3 regions of the Nonomuraea sp. NPDC005501 genome follow, and region 3 is predicted to be linked to each of the others. Evidence: riboswitches for the same ligand, from Rfam matches in the RefSeq annotation. Region 3 holds a riboswitch; each other region holds the start of a gene.
The links. Region 3 has a riboswitch for cyclic di-AMP ahead of ABZS51_RS08040 (NlpC/P60 family protein). Riboswitches for the same ligand answer to the same signal wherever they lie in the genome.
Positions count from the first base shown of each region.

Region 1: it holds a riboswitch for cyclic di-AMP, as region 3 does, so the genes downstream of both, ABZS51_RS14710 (C40 family peptidase) here and ABZS51_RS08040 (NlpC/P60 family protein) in region 3, are expected to answer to the same signal.
Region 2: it holds a riboswitch for cyclic di-AMP, as region 3 does, so the genes downstream of both, ABZS51_RS29765 (C40 family peptidase) here and ABZS51_RS08040 (NlpC/P60 family protein) in region 3, are expected to answer to the same signal.

Region 1 is NZ_JBEXDT010000023.1:82,531-84,788, reverse strand. Features, by position in the region: gene ABZS51_RS14715 (3-isopropylmalate dehydrogenase) at 1-757, opposite strand, end outside; cyclic di-AMP (ydaO/yuaA leader) riboswitch at 856-1,001, shown strand; gene ABZS51_RS14710 (C40 family peptidase) at 1,003-1,707, shown strand; gene ABZS51_RS14705 (hypothetical protein) at 1,882-2,004, opposite strand.
Region 2 is NZ_JBEXDT010000073.1:1,987-4,244, forward strand. Features, by position in the region: gene ABZS51_RS29760 (hypothetical protein) at 1-548, opposite strand, end outside; gene ABZS51_RS29765 (C40 family peptidase) at 641-1,054, opposite strand; cyclic di-AMP (ydaO/yuaA leader) riboswitch at 1,242-1,398, opposite strand; gene ABZS51_RS29770 (NlpC/P60 family protein) at 1,849-2,258, opposite strand, start outside.
Region 3 is NZ_JBEXDT010000009.1:108,938-111,195, forward strand. Features, by position in the region: gene ABZS51_RS08035 (amino-acid N-acetyltransferase) at 1-542, opposite strand, end outside; cyclic di-AMP (ydaO/yuaA leader) riboswitch at 809-963, shown strand; gene ABZS51_RS08040 (NlpC/P60 family protein) at 969-2,009, shown strand; gene ABZS51_RS08045 (LuxR C-terminal-related transcriptional regulator) at 2,025-2,237, opposite strand.

The DNA.
Region 1 (2,258 bases), on a different contig from region 3:
CGATCGCCGCGCCCAGGTCGGTGATGATGTCACCGAAGAGGTTGTCGGTGACGATCACGTCGAACCGCTCGGGCTGCGTGACGAAGAACATCGAGGCCGCGTCGATGTGACTGTAGTCGGTCGTGACCTCGGGGAACTCCTCGGCCACCCGGTTGACCGTGCGCTGCCAGAGGTCTCCGGCGTAGGTCAGCACGTTGGTCTTGTGGATGAGCGTGAGCTTCTTGCGCGGCCTCGACTGCGCCTTGGCGAAGGCGTAGCGCACCACGCGCTCCACGCCGTGGGCGGTGTTGAGCGACTCCTGGGTGGCGATCTCGTGCGGCGTGCCGCCGCGCATCACGCCGCCCGTGCCCGCGTACAGGCCCTCGGTGCCCTCGCGGATGACGATCATGTCGATGTCCTCGGCGCCGGCGCGGGCCAGCGGCGTCTCCACTCCCGGGTAGAGCTTGACCGGGCGCAGGTTGACGTAGTGGTCGAAGACGAAGCGCAGGCGCAGCAGCAGGTCGCGCTCCAGGATGCCCGGCGGCACGCTGGGGTCGCCGACGGCGCCGAGCAGGATCGCGTCGTAGCCGCGCAGCTCCTCCAGGACGGAGTCGGGCAGGGTCTCGCCGGTGCGGTGGTAGCGGGCGGCGCCGAGATCGTAGTGGGTGGCCTCGATCTTCGTGCCGACGGCTTCGAGCACCTTGAGCCCTTCGGTCACGACCTCGGTGCCGATGCCGTCCCCAGGGATCACTGCCAGGCGAATGTCGCGCGAATCCATGGCCGTACCCTACCGGCTCGTCTCGACTGCCGAACACACCATCTCACGTACCGGACATCCGTTTTGCCAGGTATTGCGGCCGTTTGACCGTTTCGTTAGAGTCCGTCGAGCCGAATCCGCGCAGCAGTTGCGTGGAGCCGGGGACCCATTCCCCTTTTCGGGGCGAATCGGCAGGTCACCGCCGTAGGGCCACTTCCAGGCCCGAGCCCGTCAGCTAACCCGGTAGGCCGTATGGAAGGACCTTCGTGTCTCGCATCGCCATGCTCGCCGCCGTCGCGACCGCAGGGGTCGCGCTCGCCGCCCCGGCCAGCGCCTCCCTCGCCTCCTCCCAGCCGTCGCGGCAAAGCACCCCCCTTCCCCCCACCTCTTCTGGAACGTTCCAGAACGCGTCCTCCTCGCTGCCGGGCAGCGTCAAGGAGGAGACCACGACGGCCCGCCTGACCTCGCCGATCGTCATGTTGACCGCGGCGGACGTCCAAGCCGCCCGCGACAAGAAGACCCCTCTCCCCGCCTGGAAACGGGCACTCAAGTTCGCCCTCGACAAACGCGGCACCCCGTACGTGTGGGGCGGCACCACCCGCAAGGGCTACGACTGCTCCGGCCTGACCTTGAAGGCCTACCAGCACGCCGGCATCCGGCTCCCCCGGACCGCGGCGGAGCAGTACCGGGCGTTCTCCCGGAAGATCTCCTGGAAGAACCTCAAGCCAGGGGACCTCGTCTTCTTCCACAACCTCGGGCACGTCGGGATGATCTCCAAGCCCGGGTACATGGTGCACTCCCCGCAGACGGGTGACGTGGTCAAGGTGGAGCGCCTGTCGGCCTGGCGCCGCGCCTCCTTCGTCGGCGCCGTCCGCCCGGACCCCAAGGGCGTCAAGGCGTGGGCCGCCATGAAGGCCGAGCGCAAGACCCCGGCCCCGGCCACCAACATCCCCGCGGCCACCATCCTGTGACACCCGTCAAGTGACGCCCATCCAGTGACACCTGTCCTGTGACCCACTGCCGGTAGGCCGGGCGCGACCGGCGGTCGCGCCCGGCCCACCGGCATGACGGGGATCAGGACAGGGTCAGGGACCGGCCGGCCGAGTCAGGAAACAGCCGGCCGAGTCAGGAGCAGCCGGGGAAGGTCAGCGCTGGTCGGCGGCCTGCGGGGCGCCGCCGTTGTCGCGGCGGTCCAGCGCGGTCTGCACGGCCTCGGCCGCCTCGTCGTCGCGCTCCTCGGCGCCGTTCCAGGAGTACATCTCATACATGTGGGTCATCTCGTTTCGCGGGGCGTCGTACAGACGGGAGTCGAATCCCGGCCGAGCATGAGCTCGCGGCACGGGAACACGGACCAGGCGATGGGACTGACGGCCGACGCGACGCCACACCGCGGCGGGTCGCCGGCCTGCCCTAACAGGCCCCGCCGCGGCAGGTAATGAGTACGAGAACCTGGCGCATTGCTAGCAATGTACCTTCCGGTCTCCCGGCTGTCTCCTAGGACGTCCTAATATCTCGCATCGTG
Region 2 (2,258 bases), on a different contig from region 3:
ACAGGCACGCTCAGGCCGGCGTCGCGGTAGGCGACGTAGTCGGCGAATCCCTCGTACAGCCACGGCGGCAGCCCGCCGGTGCCGGCGGCGACGTGGGTGAGCTCGTGGGTGAGCACGACGTCGCGGCCGGTGGGGGTGAGGCGGTCGAACGTGCCGGGGACCACGACGACGCGGCTTCCGTCGGCCACGGCGGCCAGCCCCTCGACGTCCGCCACGCCGGCCAGGCGCGCGGCCTCGGCGGCGGAGGCGGGCACGAGCACGAGGGGCCGCACGGACACGCTGAGAACGCCGGAGACGCGCTCCGCCGCGGTGTCGGCCCGGCGCGCGAGATCCTGGAGCAGGCTCGGATCGGCCCGGTGTCCCAGCACGAGTGATCGGGCGCCCCGTGCCGCCCGCGTCTCGCCGGGCCACGGCTCGCCCCCTGTCCCGCCGAGCCCGACGGCACGATCCGCCTGAGCAGGCTCACGGGCCGGCGAGGACGCGGCGGCCAGCGCGAGCAGGGGCGCCACCCCCGCCAGCACGGCTCGACGACTCACCCGGGCGGACACGCTGTCCGATCGTACCCGGCCACCCGCCCGCTGTTCGTTCCCGAACGCGCGAAGACCCCGTCCCCAACCCGGGACGGGGTCTTCGTGCGTGCTCACAGGCCGGGACGTACCGCCCCCACGAACGACGACTTGCGCCATCCGCTGATCTTCTCGACGCGTACCGTCAGACCTGTCCGCGGCGAATGGACCATCTTGCCGTGGCCGACGTACATGCCCACGTGACCGAGCCCCCGGAAGAACATCAGGTCACCCGGCTGGAGGTTCTTCCAGGAGACCTTCTTCTTGATGCGTGCGTACTGGCTGTTCGTCACGCGGGGAATGCTCACGCCGGCCTTCTTCCAGGCGTACTGGACCAGTCCGGAGCAGTCGAACGCGCCAGGGCCGGTGCCGCCGTAACGGTACGGGTCACCGATCTGCGCCTTGGCGACGGCGACGGCCGCATGGGCCTTCGCCTGCTGCCGGACGGCCTTGGAGGCCTTCGCCGTCTTGCCGGCCGCCGTCTTCACGGACGCGGCGGCTGTGCCCGCCGAAACCGTGGAAAGACTGGCCGTGGTGCTCGTCGTCCCTGCCGCCTGGGCCGCCGGAGCATGGAGGACCAGACCTCCGGCCGTCACGGTCATGGTGAGAGCGACGCCGCTCAGGGCGATTCGGGACAGACGGGGGTTGTGCGAGTGGGTAGACAGGATTTCTCCTTGGATCTTCCACGAACGCCTACCGGGTTAGCTGACGGATTCGGGCCTGGAAGTCGCCCTACGGCGCGTTACGCGCCGATTCACCCCTGATCCCGCTCGGGATCGCTGGGTCCCCGGCTCCGTGCCTCCTGGCTGCACGGACTCGGCAGGCCACCACCGCAACAAGTACGGATATTTACGGCGGCGACCGATGGATTGCTATCTCGTCCACATCGGTGGGACCGATGTTGGTTCGCGGCGCCATGGCTTGTTCGCCGCGACGCCAGAAGTTACGCCGAGATGTCATGAAACGGCAAAGCGTGGGTCAAGCTGTAAAGATCGCCATAAGGTGTCAGTAAAGGGACGACTCCCAGCTAGCCACCATGATTCGTTACGCAAATGTGACTCTGCTCACACTTGACGAATCAGGCGCCTGTCAGGACTCTTTCGTCACATTTGTCAGGTTTGTCCCCGGCAGGACGGCAGGCCACGTGACCATGACCGGTCACGGACCGCTTCAGTTCTTCACTTGCGTTCCCGTCACGAGACGCGCGCACGGCCGCTACACTGCCTCGCCACAGCGAGGCAGTGTCTTCGGTTCAGAGTGAGAGGATGCGCCGCGTGGCGCGCTACGGGCGGATGGCGCCGACGAGGGCGCCGCCGTACGAGGAGAGGGTGGCGACCTTGACGACGTCGCCCGTCTGCGGCGCGTGAACGATCTGGCCGTTGCCCGCGTAGATGCTCACGTGGCCGAGTCCCGAGCTGAAGATGAGGTCCCCGGGCTGCAGCGCGTTCAGCGCCACCCTGCGCGAGGCGCCCCACGCCCACTGCTGCCAGGTGGTGCGCGGCAGCGAGACGCCGGCCGCGCGCCACGACGCCTGCGTCAGCCCCGAGCAGTCCCAGCCGCCGGGGCCCGTGCCGCCGAACACGTACGGCTTGCCCACCTGCGAGTACGCGAACCGGAGCACGGCCGCCGCGTTGCCCGAGGCCGCGCCGGTGTACTTGATGCCGGTGCTGTTCGGGTCGCCCACCCGGTAGG
Region 3 (2,258 bases):
TCACCGGATGTCAGATGGAGCAGCATGCGGGTGTTGCCCAGGGTGTTGGGCTTGACGTGCTCAAGGTCGAGGAACTCCGCCACACCCTCGTCGTACGAGGCCAGCAGCTCGGCGTAGACCTCCGGGGAGACCGGGGTGCCCTGGATCGGGCGGAACCCGTGGCGGGCGAAGAAGTCGACCTCGAACGTCAGGCAGAACACCCGGCTGAGCCCTAGATCCACCGCCGTGCGGGTCAGCGCGGCGACGATCCGGTGGCCGATGCCCAGCCCGCGGAAGGCGGGGTCCACGGCGACGGTCCGGATCTCGGCCAGATCCTCCCAGAGCACATGGAGGGCGCCACAGCCGACGACCTGGCCGCCGCGCTCGGCGACCCAGAACTCCTGCACGTCCTCGTACAGGGTGACCGTGGCCTTCTCCAGAAGGCGAGGACCGGCACCGGCGTAGGTGTCGACCAGGCGCCTGATCGTCCTGACATCCGACGTGCGGGCGCGGCGCACCACGATCTCGGTGTCAGGCACGGTGACTTCGGCGACCTGTTCCATGGGCATCCAGAGTACAGATCCCATTACGGCTCGTACCAAAATCCGCTCCGCCTACGGCATCCGACATGTCACTACCGTGCGCTCCCTGCGGGCAACGTACTGCTCAAGGCATGGCAAAGTAGACATAAAGTCGGACCGGCATCGGGTGACGCGTCGTCCACTCGTGACCCTTCGGTAGCGATACCTCTACAGAGTTGGCAGTTCTGGTTGAGCACGAACCCGAGGTGCACTAATGTCCAGCGACGATGTCACCCGCGCGACCCCCGCGCGGAGACGCGCCCAATCCCCGCAGGGGAGCCGGGGACCCGCCGGTGGCGAGCTCTCAGTGCCACCACATGGGGTGAATCCGAGCATCACGCTCGGTAGGGCTGCTCCGGCCCGAACCCGTCAGCTAACCCGGTAGGCGTCGAAGAGAGGAGCTGGTCGGTGAAGCGCACGCGCCGTCGCGGAAGGACGAGAGCGGGCCTGGATGCCCGCCCTCCGAAACAGGCGCTCCTGCGCCGTTTCGCCGTCCTGAGCGCCGCCGTCGTGGCGCTGGCGTTCGCGTTCCCGCCCGGGTCCGCCGCCGCCGACCCCGAGCCCTCCCTGAAGGAGCTGTCCAAGCGGGTCGAGGCGATGCACACCGAGATCGAGACGCTCAGCGAGCAGTACAACGGCTCGCGGGAGAAGCTCAAGACCGCCCGCAAGACCGCCGAGCAGGCCAGGAAGGTCCTGGCGACCAGCCAGGCCGACCTCGACGCCAAGCGCGCCAAGACGAGGCTGCTGGCCCAGCAGGAGTACATGACCGGCGGCTTCAGCCGCGCCATCGCCCTGATGGACGACGGCGACCCCGGCGCGTTCCTCAACCGGGCCGCCACCACCTACGCGCTGGCCCAGGAGGCCGGCGACGAGGTCAACCAGGTCGTCAAGGCCATGGAGACGGCCAAGCGGGCCCAGTCCGAGGCGAAGGCCCACATCGACGAGGTGGAGAAGCTCGTCACCGACCTCGACACGAAGCGCGACAAGATCGTGAAGCTGGTCGCCAAGGTGGAGAGCAACCTGTTCAGGCGGGCGATCGGCGAGGCGGGCCGCCCGGGCACGCCGGCCGTCCGCGTCGCCCTGCCGATCTCGGGCGCCGGCAAGGCCGCCGAGGCGGCCCGGTGGGCGCTCACACAGCAGCTCAAGCCGTACGTCTGGGGTGCCGAGGGGCCGAGCTCGTACGACTGCTCCGGCCTCGTCATGGCCGCCTACCAGCGGGTCGGCATCTCGCTGCCGCACTACACCGGCAGCCAGTGGACCGCCGGCCGGCACATCTCCAGGGACGAGCTGCGCCCCGGCGACCTGGTCTTCTTCTACGGCGACCTGCACCACGTCGGCATCTACATCGGCGGCAACATGATGGTCCACGCGCCGCGCACGGGTGACGTCGTCAGGGTGGCGTCGCTGGCCAACCGGCCGTTCGTGGGCGCCGTCCGCGTCGCCGACTGAATCTCGACGGGCCGCTCAGATGAGCTGGCGGCGGGCGGCCCAGGCGACTGCCTCGATGGCCGTGGCGACCCCGATGCGGTCGCAGATGCCGCGCAGCCGGCGGCGCACGGTGCGCCCGCTGATGTCGAGGCGCCTGCCCACCCGATCGACGGTGACTCCCCTGGCAAGCTCCGCCAGCAAGGCTAGATCGGCGTGGCTAAGCTCAACCTGATCGGTGAGCACATCCATCGGGAGCCCTCCCCCCAACAG